DNA from 2 places in the Cytobacillus sp. BC1816 genome. Region 2 is predicted to be linked to the other one. Evidence: predicted binding sites of a transcription regulator. Region 2 holds the regulator's gene; the other holds the start of a gene.
What was found. The regulator Rex, encoded in region 2, represses fermentation and respiration genes when NADH is low (regulators of the CRP and FNR family bind a similar motif). The targets are predictions, from matches to a motif close to TTGTGAAATATTTCACAA.
Positions count from the first base shown of each region.

Region 1: ACR42H_RS02580 (cytochrome c oxidase subunit 2A) is a predicted target of Rex. The motif match lies at 5,521-5,538, and genes of this name have one in related genera.

Region 1 covers NZ_CP195611.1:480,876-488,740, reverse strand. The annotation lists gene ACR42H_RS02610 (cation diffusion facilitator family transporter) at 1-737, opposite strand, end outside; gene ACR42H_RS02605 (DUF2935 domain-containing protein) at 969-1,757, opposite strand; gene ACR42H_RS02600 (hypothetical protein) at 1,888-2,448, opposite strand; gene ACR42H_RS02595 (SCO family protein) at 2,445-3,077, opposite strand; gene ACR42H_RS02590 (cbb3-type cytochrome c oxidase subunit I) at 3,138-4,832, opposite strand; gene ACR42H_RS02585 (cytochrome c oxidase subunit II) at 4,846-5,310, opposite strand; gene ACR42H_RS02580 (cytochrome c oxidase subunit 2A) at 5,323-5,463, opposite strand; tRNA gene ACR42H_RS02575 (tRNA-Ile) at 6,042-6,118, opposite strand; tRNA gene ACR42H_RS02570 (tRNA-Gly) at 6,125-6,198, opposite strand; tRNA gene ACR42H_RS02565 (tRNA-Cys) at 6,213-6,286, opposite strand; tRNA gene ACR42H_RS02560 (tRNA-Gln) at 6,294-6,368, opposite strand; tRNA gene ACR42H_RS02555 (tRNA-His) at 6,394-6,469, opposite strand; tRNA gene ACR42H_RS02550 (tRNA-Trp) at 6,481-6,554, opposite strand; tRNA gene ACR42H_RS02545 (tRNA-Tyr) at 6,562-6,645, opposite strand; tRNA gene ACR42H_RS02540 (tRNA-Phe) at 6,668-6,743, opposite strand; tRNA gene ACR42H_RS02535 (tRNA-Asp) at 6,769-6,845, opposite strand; tRNA gene ACR42H_RS02530 (tRNA-Met) at 6,849-6,922, opposite strand; tRNA gene ACR42H_RS02525 (tRNA-Ser) at 7,059-7,151, opposite strand; tRNA gene ACR42H_RS02520 (tRNA-Met) at 7,167-7,243, opposite strand; tRNA gene ACR42H_RS02515 (tRNA-Ala) at 7,262-7,337, opposite strand; tRNA gene ACR42H_RS02510 (tRNA-Pro) at 7,359-7,435, opposite strand; tRNA gene ACR42H_RS02505 (tRNA-Arg) at 7,441-7,517, opposite strand; tRNA gene ACR42H_RS02500 (tRNA-Gly) at 7,525-7,599, opposite strand; tRNA gene ACR42H_RS02495 (tRNA-Leu) at 7,606-7,690, opposite strand; tRNA gene ACR42H_RS02490 (tRNA-Lys) at 7,706-7,781, opposite strand; tRNA gene ACR42H_RS02485 (tRNA-Val) at 7,819-7,865, opposite strand, start outside.
Region 2 covers NZ_CP195611.1:278,565-286,429, reverse strand. The annotation lists gene nikA (nickel ABC transporter substrate-binding protein) at 1-1,017, opposite strand, end outside; gene groL (chaperonin GroEL) at 1,294-2,925, opposite strand; gene groES (co-chaperone GroES) at 2,987-3,271, opposite strand; gene ACR42H_RS01585 (CPBP family intramembrane glutamic endopeptidase) at 3,589-4,314, shown strand; gene ACR42H_RS01580 (YdiK family protein) at 4,361-4,564, shown strand; gene ACR42H_RS01575 (redox-sensing transcriptional repressor Rex) at 4,585-5,229, opposite strand; gene moaC (cyclic pyranopterin monophosphate synthase MoaC) at 5,257-5,739, opposite strand; gene ACR42H_RS01565 (ABC-F family ATP-binding cassette domain-containing protein) at 5,930-7,852, shown strand.

The DNA.
Region 1 (7,865 bases), 200 kb from region 2:
ACTTCATTGTTTCCATAGCTTCTGCCTTTAATATCTTTAATGCCTTTTACCCCGTCTACATTTTTGATGACATCCTGATAATGCTTAATCTTTTTTTCATCAAATCCATCAGATAGTTCATGGGAGGCTTGTACAAAAATATCCCAAGCCGTTTTGCATATTAAAAACCCGACAAAAACGGCTGTTAATGGATCAAGCCATGGCATGTTCAGCTGCGAACCAAAAATTCCGACGGCAGTGCCTATACTCACCCATGCGTCTGAAATATTGTCCTTTGCCGCTGCCATTACGGCCTTGCTGTTAATTTTCATAGCTAAATTTTTATTGTATCGGTATACAAAGTACATTGCAGCTCCAGAAATAACTCCGGTATATGCCGCAAAAATATCAGGAGATTCATTAACTCCATCAAACATGGATGAAACAGCATTTAGCAGAACTTGAAGACCTACTGCAGCCATTATGAAGGAAGCTACCATGGAAGCAATGGTCTCACTCTTCCAATGGCCATACCCATGATTTTTATCCGGCGGACGCTGAGAAATCCTAAGCCCTATAAGCACTGCAATTGAAGCGATTATATCTGTTGTATTATTCAACCCATCTGCTTTCAAAGCAGCAGAGTCACTCACATATCCAATTGTTAATTTTAGTACAGAAAGACATATATAAGCTGCAATACTAATAAAAGCAGCACGTTCGCCTAACTTAAGGTTATAATACTTTTCCTCTTCCATGCCCCAGCCTCCTAATTTACCCTTGATTATATTACCAAGCGGAATTCGGGTGGGTCTAGAGCAATCTTTTTGTCTTTTATTAAATAAATAAGCAAAATGCAATTAAGTTGCACTAGTGAAAATTCAAGCCAGCCCCATAATAGGCTGGCTTGATTTGAATCATCTTAATGTACATATAGAAGAAACAGAATTTGTACAGCCTGAAAGAAACAGCCCATCTTCCAAGCAAATCTAAGCCTTCTTAAGACTCGTCTCAAACAAATCAATAATTTCCAAAAATCTCTCAGCTTCTCTAAACGTATGATCAGCCAGAAGAGGATGAATATTGCTTTTGATCCGACAGGCCTCTATTAATTCTCTGGCTGTTTTCTTGAAATCCCTTAATGAAGCAACTGATACTTTATTCTCATTTAAAAAATGGCTAAGTATTGGTTTCGTTTCTGATTCAGGCTGCATAGAGTCAAGATCAACAGCTTGAAAGACCAATTGATCGAAATCATGGCTAAACTCTCTTGCCTGTTCTACCAGCTTTCTTTCCGAAGGATCCAGTAAATGGCCAATAAACTTAGCATGGTCAGCCATGATCCTTAAAAAGAAGACATTTTCTTCTATAATAGCTTCCGGTTTTGGTGCGAGTATCCCTGAGTTGAGGTCTTTTAATCGATTTGCAAAGTATGCAGCTTCTCTGCTGATATGGTCAATCAATAAAGGAAAATTATTTGAACGGATTTCGCATCTTAATGTCAGCCCCAGCACTTTCCTCTTATAGCTCCAGATGGCAGCAGCTGCTTGATAAACCTCATTATTAAATGCCTGAACCTGGCTAAGTTCTGAGTTGATTGTAAATCTGGCCAGCTTTTCCTCGATTCTTTCAAATAAAGCGATAAATTGCTGTGCTTCGGCAATTAATTGTTTCTGTTCATAGGTAAACCCTAAACTTAAAAATAGTGCATGTTCTTTCATAATCCTGGACCAAAATTTAATTTCATCCAGCGATCTAACGACTATTGGATTCGCCATGTTTTCCCCTCCCCAATTACTCACTCCTTCTCATATATATTTATGATTTTCTGCCATTATTCTTTTATTGAAGCAGATAAACCAGCTGATAAATGTAAAAACTGCTCCCAAGAAGGCAGCAGTCATTCTTTTACTCATATTTAGAAAAATCCATAAAATAGCTATAAATCAAGTAAATAACCATTGCAAACGCAGTTGAAATAAAACCCCAACCCAGCGTAATCTGCTCGATGACCAAATAGTTATTGCAAAGCTGTACAGGGGACCAGATGTATAGCCATCCTAGAGCTAAAAATAAGATAGTAAAGAAAATAATGAGAGCATGCTTCCAAAATGAACTTAGCTTTGGCCAGCTGTCCCGCAATGGCACACCGCCCAAAAATGGAAGTGAGATAAATTTAAAGACTTCCACACTCGTAAGCGTCAATGCTTCATCCATTGTCCTTGGCAGAGACCAATACACCAGAATGATTGAAAACAGCAATATACCCGGCACTCCGTTTTCATTCCATTTTGAGAAAAATTCCGTGAAGCGATTCTGAAAGAACTTTGCCATGAATATACCAGAGATCACCAGTAAAGGCATTTGCATATGCATATGGGTAATCATGATGGACTCCAGAAAATCAGCTGCAGGCGGAAGCATCAATACAAGCAGCAGGAGTAATCCGTAAACTGATGACTTCATCATTCTTCCCCTCCGCTCTCCAGAATCTCCGTTATCCGTTCAGCCGCTTCTTCAATTAAGGTGTAATCCATGACTTCAACTAACTGTCCTTTTGGATTCACCAGATAAAAGGCAGAGTTATGGGCAAAATTGCCGTATTCATCTGGAATGACAATGACGCCAAATCGATCAAGCAGAGATTCAAGCTCCATCTGTTTCGGTATCCTCGCCATTCTCCACGTTTCTCCGTCACTGCCAAAAGCCTTGCGGTAAGTTTCCAATGTTTTGGGAGTATCCCGCTTTGGATCAAAACTAATGCTCAGGAATTGAATATCTTGGCCAATATACTTTTCTGGAATCCGTTTATATACTTCAGACATATTAACCTCCAGTTCAGGACAAACAGTACCGCATGAAGTATATAAAAAGGTAATAAACACATACTTCCCTTCAAATTCTGTGAAAGAATAGGTCTTCCCGTTATTATCTTCAAGCGTTACATCCGGGAACTTGGGCTTTTCATCCATTAACTGATTAACCCTGGCTGTTTCAGCAGTAAAAGCCTGAAAGCCATCTGTGCCAATGTAAAAAAGGATCACGCCAAACACCAGTACAACCAAGCTTGAAAGTGCCGTTTTATTTTTTGGAAACATGATTCATCACTTCCTTTTAAAAGAAAGAGACAGCCCAGCACCCGAGCTATCTCTCTTTCCTTACCAGGTTTTATAAGGAGGTGAACCTGGAGGAGCATTGACAATAAAATCGACCAATGGAATGACATAAGCCATGCCGACAAGGACAATCATACACACAATCCATAACCCCCAGCGCTCTGTCCATCTAGGTGTTGGCGCTTCATCCTCTTCTACATCCGCAACAGGGAATTCTGTGTTTCCTTTTGGCGCAAAGAACATGAGGTAGAATACAGCATATACCTGCATAAGTACACCGATCATCAGAAGGGTACCACCGATAGCCAGGAAGAACAGATAAGGATCCCAGCTTAAAGCAGTTGCATTGTCAAAGTATGTTGAATAGGAAGTTCTTCTTGGAGAACCCAGCAGACCCACCCAGTGCATCGCACCGGACATGATGATCATACCGAGCGTCCATATGATCGTTTGTATAACCCCAAGTTTATTGATCTGCGGTGTCAGCATTCTTTTTGATACATAAGGAATAAGCCAGTAGCTGATACCGAAGAACGTCATGACGACAGACATGCCAAGTGTTAAGTGGAAATGACCGACAATCCACATTGTGTTATGAACTACCTGGTTCAATTGGTTTGTGCTTTGTACTATTCCTCCCGCTCCGGCAGGAATAAAAGCAGCCATCGCGATAAATGGTGCGAGGAATCGAACATCTCCCCAAGGAAGTTTCTTATACCAGCCGATAAGACCTCTTCCGCCTTTCTTTCTCGCTGTACGCTCAAATACGGCAAACATAGCATAAGCAGTCATTAATGAAGGGAAACCAATTGCCAAACTCATAAACACATGCATGTATTTCACAGGTTCAGAAATACCAGGATCAATAATCTGATGATGGAAGCCGCCGGTAATATTCATAATTACTAGTGCAATAACCACAATCCTTGTTAAAAGGTCATTCCATCTTCGGCCGCCAATAATCTTCGGTACTATAACATACCAGGCAGAGACCGCCGTTAAATACCAGATGTTTACCAGCGTATGGCCGAACGCCCAGAACAGCGTGCGTGCAACCATGACATTTATTGTCTCCACCCATCCAAAAGCCCAAGGGATAATGGTAAAAACCTCAATGGCTACAGGTATGCTTCCAAAAAATAAGAGAACAAATACACCGGTTGCAAAGAAAGAAAGAATAGGGATATGCTGGCCGGGATTCCTCTTTCGCCAGCTAGCCACATTAATAAATGCACCAAAGGCGCACATCCATACACCCAATACAATGAAGACTAAGCCGATATAGAAAATGGGTGAAGCAGCCATTGGCGGATAGAAAGTATACATAACAGATGCTTCATTCATTAAAATCGGAATCACAGCTAGGACAAATCCGAAAATCTTCATCCAGAAGCCAATCCAGGCCATCTTTCTTACCTTAGGAAGCAGTCCTCCCAGAGTATGCGATAATCCAGCATAGAAGTAACCAATTGTGAAGAAAGCCGAAAGAACGACTACCAGCAGCAGACCGTGAGCTGTAAGAACCTGATAATAGTTCAGCCATGCCGGCAATTCCAGCATTCCAGCCCGGTTCAGTCCTTGCAAAAGTCCAAGTATTCCGCCCAGCAGGATGGCTAAAAAAGCAACAGATAAATATGATTTCGTTATTTTTGCATCCTCCAGGCTAATTCCCATAACTTTATTTGCTTTATCCTTAAAAGCTTGTGTTTTTCCCGTTTGCTTAATAACTGTTTCCACTGTTATCCCCCCTTTATTTCACCGTAATGGTAGTACTCATCATCTGATGGCCTGCACCGCAGTACTCATTGCAAAGAACCAAATATTCACCCGGCTTATCAAATTTCTGAGTGATCTTTTGTACATAGCCAGGCACAACCATTGCATTTAAGTTCGTGTCAGCAACCTGAAAGCCATGCACGACATCTTTTGATGTCATAGTAAAATGAACCGTTGATCCTGCAGGAACTTCAATTTCATTTGGGGTAAAGCTGAATACCTGAAGGGTCATGACTACTTCATACTCTTTCTCGCCTACCTTTTTAATCCCGGGATTATCGAATGGCGCTGTTTCATCCACTTTTTGAGGATCAATTCGCTCTCCATAGCTTGGCGGCCCCATCTCCAGGGCGAATGTCTGATAGCCCGTAATCAGCATGAATCCAATAATCATTCCAAAGCTTAATATCAGCCATATCTTCTCCGACCGATGCATCATTTTATATCCCCCCTATAATCTGGTCATGTACAGGCCATACACAATTAAATAAGTAACAAAGATCCCAAGCCCCACAACTGTAACTGAAAAGAACGTACCCCTTAGAGAGTTATGTTCCTTTGAACTGCTCTGGACCACTTTTCGCGTTTCCACCTTCTATCAGCTCCTTAGCTTTGTTACCTACATCATAGTTGAGAAGGGTTTTCATAAAAGTGAAATGAATCACACTTTTTTCATATATTCGCAGGCAAAGATGCTGAGATATAAGCAAAAACACAGTAATATCAAGGTTTTCCTCCATTGAATTCTATACTGGCAAGCATGACGATTCACAAATAGTTCACAAAAGATCTACTCACGAATAACCCCATGCTAATGGGGAGTCTTAAGATCTCGCTTCTTCATATTCGCTTTTCTTCTTTAGGTACAATTAGACTTTTTGTCACTTATATCCCCTTTCCCGTTGTCTTAGGAATGATTAATCCTCTTTCGTTCCCTTGCATTCAAACTTCCTAACTTACAGGAAGAAATTTAAACGAAACTCCATCATCTACTTTTCTTTATTTTAAAAAAACCTGTCTCTCTAAGAGACAGGCTTTATACATATTGATTGATACAAAGATTTGGGAACAGAAGCTTTTAAATAGGTATCCCATAACCATTTCAAGAAAAGTTTCTATAAACAAAAAAACCAATCCCTATTGGAATTAGTTTGAAAATGGTATGTATAATGGTGGGCCTAAATGGACTCGAACCATCGACCTCACGCTTATCAGGCGTGCGCTCTAACCAGCTGAGCTATAGGCCCATATGTTGGAGCGGGTGAAGGGAATCGAACCCTCATCATCAGCTTGGAAGGCTGAGGTTTTACCACTAAACTACACCCGCATATGATTATCAGTTGGAGGCAACACCCGGATTTGAACCGGGGATGGAGGTTTTGCAGACCTCTGCCTTACCACTTGGCTATGCTGCCTTAAAAATGGCTGGGCTAGCAGGATTCGAACCTGCGAGTGACGGAGTCAAAGTCCGGTGCCTTACCGCTTGGCTATAGCCCAATAATAATGCTGTCTAAAAGAATAATGGGGCGATTGATGGGAATCGAACCCACGAATGTCGGAGCCACAATCCGATGCGTTAACCACTTCGCCACAACCGCCACTATCCTACTGGCAGGGGTAGCAGGAATCGAACCCACATCAAAGGTTTTGGAGACCTTCGTTTTACCATTAAACTATACCCCTATATAAATGGTGGAGGGGGGCAGATTCGAACTGCCGAACCCGAAGGAGCGGATTTACAGTCCGCCGCGTTTAGCCACTTCGCTACCCCTCCAAGTCTGAAAAGACTAAGGAAATGGTGGCTCAGGACGGAATCGAACCGCCGACACAAGGATTTTCAGTCCTTTGCTCTACCGACTGAGCTACTGAGCCACATATTATTTACTTTTTGTAAAAATGGCGGTCCGGACGGGACTCGAACCCGCGACCTCCTGCGTGACAGGCAGGCATTCTAACCAACTGAACTACCGGACCAGATTGCGGGGGCAGGATTTGAACCTGCGACCTTCGGGTTATGAGCCCGACGAGCTACCGGACTGCTCCACCCCGCGATAGTATTATTTATGTGATTTTTCCATGCTCACATCTAGCATTTCATCTCGCAGCTTATTCAATGAAGTACCGCCCCGATTTCAGAAAGATTATTCGGGCGTGCTCCACCCCGCGATAGTATTATTAAATAAAATCTGGAGGAGGAAAGGGGATTCGAACCCCTGCGCGGTTTGACCCGCCTGTCGGTTTTCAAGACCGATCCCTTCAGCCTGACTTGGGTATTCCTCCGAAAAATAAGCATATTGGTAGCGGCGGAGGGGATCGAACCCCCGACCTCACGGGTATGAACCGTACGCTCTAGCCAGCTGAGCTACACCGCCATTATGACTAAATATTTATGGTGGAGCCTAGCGGGATCGAACCGCTGACCTCCTGCGTGCAAAGCAGGCGCTCTCCCAGCTGAGCTAAGGCCCCATGTAATAAAAGAAGTGTCGCTGGTCGGGAAGACAGGATTCGAACCTGCGACCCCTTGGTCCCAAACCAAGTGCTCTACCAAGCTGAGCTACTCCCCGTAATATGGCGCGCCCGAGAGGAGTCGAACCCCTAACCTTTTGATCCGTAGTCAAACGCTCTATCCAATTGAGCTACGGGCGCAAAATAATGGAGCGGAAGACGGGATTCGAACCCGCGACCCCCACCTTGGCAAGGTGATGTTCTACCACTGAACTACTTCCGCTTAAAATGGTGCGGGTGAAGGGAGTCGAACCCCCACGCCTTGCGGCGCCAGATCCTAAGTCTGGTGCGTCTGCCAATTCCGCCACACCCGCAATATGAAATTAAAATGGTGAGCCATGAAGGACTCGAACCTTCGACCCTCTGATTAAAAGTCAGATGCTCTACCGACTGAGCTAATGGCTCATACCTTTAGAAGAGCAAATCGCTCGTTCAAAAGTTATGGTGGAGGATGACGGGATCGAACCGCCGACCCTCTGCTTGTAAGGC
Region 2 (7,865 bases):
ATAAGGTAAGTTTGTTGGTAAGATATAGTCAGCCTTCTCTTCCAAGCCAGATGTCACACCTTCAACCATTGCTTGTTTGTTAAATCCATAATGTAATGCTTGACGAACTCGTACATCTGAAAGCTGTTCTTTATTCGTATTCATAACCAGCTGTCTAGTAGCGACTGGCTCAGAAATGCTAGTTCCATAGGAACCTGTAGACTCTAATTGCTTAAAAGAATCTATGCTAATAACACCCTCACCATATACAAGGTCTAAATCACCTTTTTCAAAAGCAAGTACGCGTGTTTCAGCATCAGGAATGACTTTGACTTTAATTTTCTCTACACTTGGAAGTTCTCCCCAATAATTTTCGTTATGTTTAAAAATAGCAAACTCATCTACTTTATATTCATCTAACACCCATGGACCCGTACCAACAGGTTGGTCTACACCCTTTGAAGTGTCACCATCTCCAGGAAAACCAGCTTCTCCTAGAAAACGAACTGGACGTACAACTGCTAATTCCTGAATAGTAGGATAATATGGCTCTTTTAATGTTAATTTGAATGTATATTCATCTATGACATCTGTTTGATCAATCTTTGGAATAAATCCTAACCAACCATGCATATCTGCATTCTTTAGTATTGCATCAAAGTTCTTTTTCACAATATCAGCATTGAAATTTGTGCCATCAGAAAATTTAACATCCTGGCGTAAGTTAAATACATATTCTTTCCCATCTTCAGAAATCTTCCAAGACTCTGCTAAATGTGGCTTTAACTCTCCACCATCCTGGTAGCTAACTAAAGGTTCATATACCATGGATTGAGCGAATAATTGAGATGGATTGTAAACATGAGGATTTATTTCGCCTATATCTCTAGGCCAAGCAAAAGTAATCATATTATTATTTTTTTCTGAGGAATTTGGATTTTTAACTGATTCGCTTGAACATCCGAGTAAAGCCATTGATAAAATAAGAATAATTACAGAGATAACTAAATACCGTTTTTTATTTATTCGGTTTGACATAAGTATGCACCTCTCGCATTGATAATGATAACTATTATCAATATTAGAGTTGAATCATCTTAATGTCAATCTAATTTCAAGTTATCATAAAGGATCTAATAGGGGACATGCAGGTTCATTGTCCCAAAATTTTTTAATTTTATGTTGGTTGGTGTCTAGGTAAATATAAAAAAACTTCCCAGTAATTCGAGAATTACTGGGAAGCCTCCATTTTGTTAGCAAATGTTATAATATTACTCTCACCTTACCAACAAATCCCAAGGGTTGGGGGGCAGATTACATCATGCCGCCCATTCCGCCCATGCCGCCCATATCAGGCATTGCAGGAGCAGCGTTTTCTTCTGGCTTGTCAGCAACAACTGCTTCAGTTGTTAAGAACATAGCCGCAACTGATCCAGCGTTTTGAAGAGCTGAACGAGTTACTTTAGTTGGGTCAACAATACCTGCTTCGATCATGTTTACCCATTCGCCAGTAGCAGCGTTGAAGCCAGTTCCAACTGCTTCGCGCTTTAAGCGGTCAACAATGATAGAACCTTCTAGTCCGGCATTGTGAGCGATTGTGCGGACTGGCTCTTCCATCGCACGCAATACGATGTTAACACCAGTTGCTTCATCGCCTTCAGCCTGGATAGCAGCCACTTTATTGTATACGTTTAGTAGGGCAACACCACCACCGGAAACGATGCCTTCTTCTACAGCAGCACGTGTAGAGTTAAGGGCGTCTTCGATGCGAAGCTTACGCTCTTTTAGTTCAGTTTCAGTAGCAGCACCAACTTTAACAACTGCAACTCCGCCAGCAAGTTTAGCCAGGCGCTCTTGTAATTTTTCGCGGTCAAATTCAGAAGTTGTTTCTTCCATTTGCGTGCGAATTTGGTTAACACGACCGCCGATTTGCGCGCTGTCTCCAGCACCCTCAACGATTGTAGTGTTTTCTTTTGTAACAACTACTTTAGTAGCGCGTCCTAAAGAGTCGATTGTAGCAGACTTAAGGTCACGGCCAAGCTCTTCTGTAATTACCTCGCCGCCAGTTAGAATCGCGATGTCTTCTAACATAGCCTTACGACGGTCACCGAAGCCAGGAGCTTTAACAGCAACTGCATTGAAAGTTCCGCGAAGCTTGTTAACTACCAATGTAGCCAAAGCTTCACCTTCAACATCCTCAGCTACAAGCAATAGCGGCTTGCCTTGCTGTACCACCTGCTCAAGGACAGGAAGGATTTCCTGGATGCTTGTGATCTTCTTATCAGTGATTAAGATATAAGGGTTTTCAAGAACCGCTTCCATCTTATCAGAATCTGTTACCATGTATGGAGAAGCATATCCGCGGTCGAATTGCATACCTTCTACCACATCAAGCTCAGTAGTGAATCCTTTAGATTCCTCAATTGTGATAACACCATCGTTGCCAACGCGCTCCATAGCTTCAGCGATTAGCTGGCCAACTTCATTGTCAGCAGCTGAGATCGCAGCAACTTGAGCGATAGATTCCTTGTTTTCAATAGGCTTTGAAATAGTTTTTAATTCTTCAACAGCCGTAACAACCGCTTTTTCAATACCTTTGCGGATGCCCATTGGGTTAGCGCCTGCAGTAACGTTCTTAAGACCTTCACGGATCATTGCCTGAGCAAGAACAGTTGCAGTTGTTGTACCGTCACCGGCAACATCATTTGTTTTGCTTGCAACTTCAGCAACAAGCTTTGCACCCATGTTTTCGAAAGCATCTTCAAGTTCGATTTCTTTCGCAATTGTCACACCATCATTAGTGATAAGCGGAGAACCGAACTTCTTCTCAAGAACCACGTTGCGTCCTTTAGGTCCAAGAGTTACTTTTACCGCATTTGCAAGGGAATCCACACCGCGAAGCATCGCGCGGCGAGCTTCTTCACTAAATTTAATCTCTTTAGCCATTGATAAAAACCTCCTCAAAAATTTTAGCTTTATCTTTTAATAATCTTCGTCTGATCGGCGATTAGCCAATTACAGCAAGAATGTCATTTTCGCGTAAAATTAAATATTCTTTGCCTTCGTACTTTACTTCAGTACCGGCATATTTTGAGAAGATGATACGGTCGCCGTCAGCAACTTCAAGGGCAACACGCTCACCATTTTCAAGAACGCGGCCAGTTCCCACAGCTACAACTTTACCTTCTTGAGGCTTCTCTTTAGCAGTGTCCGGCAGTACGATGCCGCTTGCAGTTTTTTCTTCAGTTTCAACAAGCTCGATAATGATTCGATCACCTAGTGGCTTTAACAAGTGAAACAACCTCCTCAAATAATATGTAAATATTTTTATTTATTAGCACTCTCTCTGTATGAGTGCTAACACAATTATTATATTAATGAATCTCATTTCTATTTGCAAGGGTGAAGCTTAAATTTTTTAGAAAAAATTTCATTCGCCCATACACGCTATTTTTCGACACAGACAACCTCTTAAGTATGCTTTGGAACTCTTCTCTTTAACCATGGTATTCTCCTGCTTTGATACTGATATTTGAAACCCGCTCCTTATTAAGAGTACAATGGCTTTAGGACTTGTTTTCCAACACTCAGATTAAGGAGTATAACATTTTGAAGAAGGAATATTGGTTTATATTAATAGCTTATATTGCCATGCAGCTGTCCAGTTTGTTTGGCGTTCCGCTTGTGTTATTTATTGCAGATGCCCTCGGACAGAATCCCGAAAACATGCAGATCATGGCTGTAGCCTACTGGCTTGTCATCAGTTTTACGGTTACACTGATCATTACGCTTCTATTATTAAGAAAAGAGATGAAAAGAGGCCTGGATAGGGATGCATCTTCCGCAGCAAACTCAGCGGGCTGGGCAATTGGGGGTATATTTTTGGCCCTGATCGCTCAAGCTACTGCTGCCAGCATTGAAAATATGATTGGCATTGAAATGGGGTCTGAGAATACACAGCAGATTATCCGGATTATTGAAGCATCGCCAATCGTAATTTTAATCAGCTCGGTTATCGGGCCAATACTTGAGGAGATTGTCTTTAGAAAAATTATTTTCGGTTCACTCCATAAGCGCTTCAACTTCTTCCTATCGGCCCTGATCAGCTCAGTCATCTTTGCACTTGCCCATTTTGAGCCTGAACATGTACTGCTGTACTCGGCAATGGGGTTCACATTTGCTTTCTTATATGTCAAGACGAAGCGGATTATTGTCCCGATTTTTGCCCATGTGGCGATGAACACCTTTGTTGCGGTTATCCAGCTGAATCAGGATAATATGCAAAAATGGTTAGAAGAAATGGAAAAAATGCAGAGCTTTATCAGCTTTTTCTAGCATAGTGAAATGCTGTGCAGAGTTTTAAACTTATTGGGGGATTTTGATGAGAAGCACACCTTTGTTTTCAGGCTTTATTTACATCCTTCTCGGATGCCTTTTCACTTTTATAGCCATACAGAATATTCAGCGTGAAGAAACCTGGGGATTCTTTACTTATTTTCTGATCATAATTGCCACATTCGATTTAGGCACCGGTCTGCGGATGGTTGGCATGCATTTTAAAATGAAAAATAAAGTGAAAAAATGAGCCCGCAAAAGGCTCATTTTTTACAGTTGTTCGGGATAGTTTTTCAGAAAATAAACCAGTGACTGCAATTCTACTGCCAGATCGATATGGTGAATCCGAATCGAGGCTGGCACAGTAAGCCTCGCAGGTGTAAAATTAAGGATTCCTTTTATTTTCGCATTCACCATCCGATCGGTAATAGCCTGGGCAGGCGGTGCCGGCACTGTTAAAATCGCCACCTGAATATTATTATTTATAATAACTTCTTCAAGGTCATCCATATGATGAACCGGCACATCACCGATACTCGTGCCAACCTTACTCTCATCAACATCAAAGGCTACTTCTATTTTGGTATTATTATTTTTAAGAAAATTATAGTTAAGAAAGGCTGTTCCTAAATTCCCTACCCCGACCAAAGCTACTTTAGTCAGTTCATCCTGGTCAAGAGTCTTCCGAAAGAAGCTCAGCAGGTAATTCACATTATATCCATATCCTTTTTTCCCTAACGCACCAAAGTACGAAAAGTCGCGGCGGATTGTAGCAGAATCTACCTTTACCGCCTCACTCAATTCTGCTGAAGAGACTCTTTGTTTGCCTGATGAGTGAAGGTTTTTTAGAAAGCGGTAGTATAAAGGCAGCCGTTTAGCTGTTGCCTGCGGTATCTTAATTGGTTCATTGGCCATTCGTCCATCCCCATTTCTTATGATGAATTAATTTCTTTTAAAATCTCCGTTTTTCCCGCCTGTTTTCTCTATTAAAAAGGTTGGCCCAATCACCATTCCTTTATCGACAGCCTTGCACATGTCATATACGGTCAACGCACAGACAGAAGCGGCTGTTAACGCTTCCATTTCCACACCCGTATTTCCCTTCGTTTTTACAGAAGCAGTAATGATCAGGACATACTCTTCCTCTTCCGCCTTCCATGAAAATGAAATGTCCACGCCCTTAAGCGGCAGCGGATGGCACATCGGAATAATGTCCCATGTTTTCTTGCTCGCCATAATGCCTGCAGTCTGTGCAACAGCGAGTACATCCCCTTTTTTCATGGAGTTGGATGTTATTTTCTCATATATCTCCTGATTAAGAGTAATACTTGATTGAGCAATGGCTGTCCTTGCCGTCTCAGGTTTATCGCTGACATCCACCATTTTTGCCCTGCCCTCTTGATTAAAATGAGTAAAATCCGCCATTCAAAACACCTCTCTTCAAAATCATACACTATTTTTCTGTTACTTTGTATGTGCTTTGTATTGTTCTTCACATATTTATTTGCCTTTTGTCTTGATTTAATGCCCTTCAGAAGGGCTTATAGTCCTGTCTCCTTTATTGCCGAACATATATGAATGAGTTACACTTACTCTATACCCGAGGTGAAAGAACATGATACTATTACAAGTCAATCAGCTGGCAAAAAATTTTGGCGCTGATCCCATTTTAACCAATATAAAGCTTGAAGTACAAACCAGGGACAGGATTGCTCTAGTAGGGCGCAATGGTGCAGGAAAATCCACCCTTTTAAAAATCATTGCCGGACAAATGACATATGACTCCGGTGAGATTATAAAGCCAAAGGAAGTAACAATTGGCTATCTTGCACAAAATACCGGACTGGAATCAGAGTTATCCATTTGGGATGAAATGCTGACTGTTTTTAGTCATCTGCAGCAGCAGGAAAAACAGCTTCGCAGCCTTGAAGGACAAATGGCGGACCCTGATGTCCTAAATAATTCTGATGCCTATGAACGCATCTTAAAAGAATACGACAAGCTTCAGGTTGATTTCAAAGAAAATGGCGGCTATCAATATGAGGCAGATATCCGTTCCATTCTCCATGGACTCAACTTCAGTTCATTGGGCTATGACACTAAAATTTCATCATTGAGCGGCGGCCAGCGTACTAGAATGGCCCTTGGTAAACTTCTGCTGACAAAGCCTGATATCTTAATACTGGACGAGCCTACCAACCACCTGGATATTGAAACATTATCATGGCTTGAACAATACCTGCAGGGATACAATGGCGCCATTCTAATCGTATCCCATGACCGATATTTCCTTGATAAGGTCGTTTCTCAGGTTTACGAGATTTCCCGCAACCAAATAAGAAAGTATCCGGGAAACTACAGTTCATATCTGGATCAAAAAGCGGCTAACTTCGAAAGAGAAATGAAGCAATTCGAGAAACAGCAGGAAGAGATCGCTAAACTGCAGGATTTTATCCAGAGAAACCTTGCACGTGCTTCCACAACCAAAAGGGCACAAAGCCGCAGAAAGCAGCTGGCCAGAATGGACGTGATGGACAGGCCGCTGGGAGACGAGAAATCAGCTTCTTTTGGCTTTAACATTGAACGGCAATCGGGCAATGAGGTTTTAAATATTCATTCTCTTGCTATAGGCTATGAAGAGATAGTCAGCGAGAATATTTCACTGCGACTGGCAAGAGGCGACAGCATAGCACTTGTAGGGCCAAATGGAATTGGCAAATCCACTTTGCTCAAAACCATCATCAAAAAAATCTCTTCTTTTTCCGGGGAGATTCAGTACGGTTCCAATGTGACAATTGGCTACTATGACCAGGAACAGGCGGAACTCACCAGCAACAAAAGAGTCCTAAACGAATTATGGGATGAATACCCGCTAAAACCGGAAAAGGAAATCCGGACGATACTTGGGAACTTTCTTTTCTCTGGTGACGATGTTCTTAAAACTGTTTCAACACTGAGTGGCGGTGAAAAGGCACGTCTTGCACTTGCGAAGCTTATGATGCAGAAATCCAATTTCTTAATCCTCGACGAGCCTACAAACCATTTGGACCTGGATAGCAAAGAAATTCTTGAAAATGCATTGATCGATTATCCTGGAACGATTCTCTTTGTATCTCATGACAGATATTTTATCAACAGAATCACAACAAAGGTAGTTGAACTTTCCGGCATTGGGGCAACAGAGTATCTCGGCGATTATGATTATTATGTGGAAAAAAAGCAGGAACAAGAGGAACTCCTTGCACTTAATGAGCAAGACAAATCCACCGCATCACAGCCTGTTAAGCAGGAGAAAAATAATTATCAGCAGGATAAAGAAGCCAAAAAGCTCGAACGCCAGCGTAAAAGAAGAATGGAAGAAATTGAAGAGCAAATAGAAGCATTGGAGAAAGTAATCGATATGAATGATCAGCTTCTCTGTGATCCGAATATTTATCAAGACCATGAAAAAGTGATGGGCATCACTAATGAAACTGATGAAGCAAAAGCAAAGCTGGAAGAATTGATGGAAGAATGGACACTTTTAGCTGATGACTAATAAAGGAAAATTC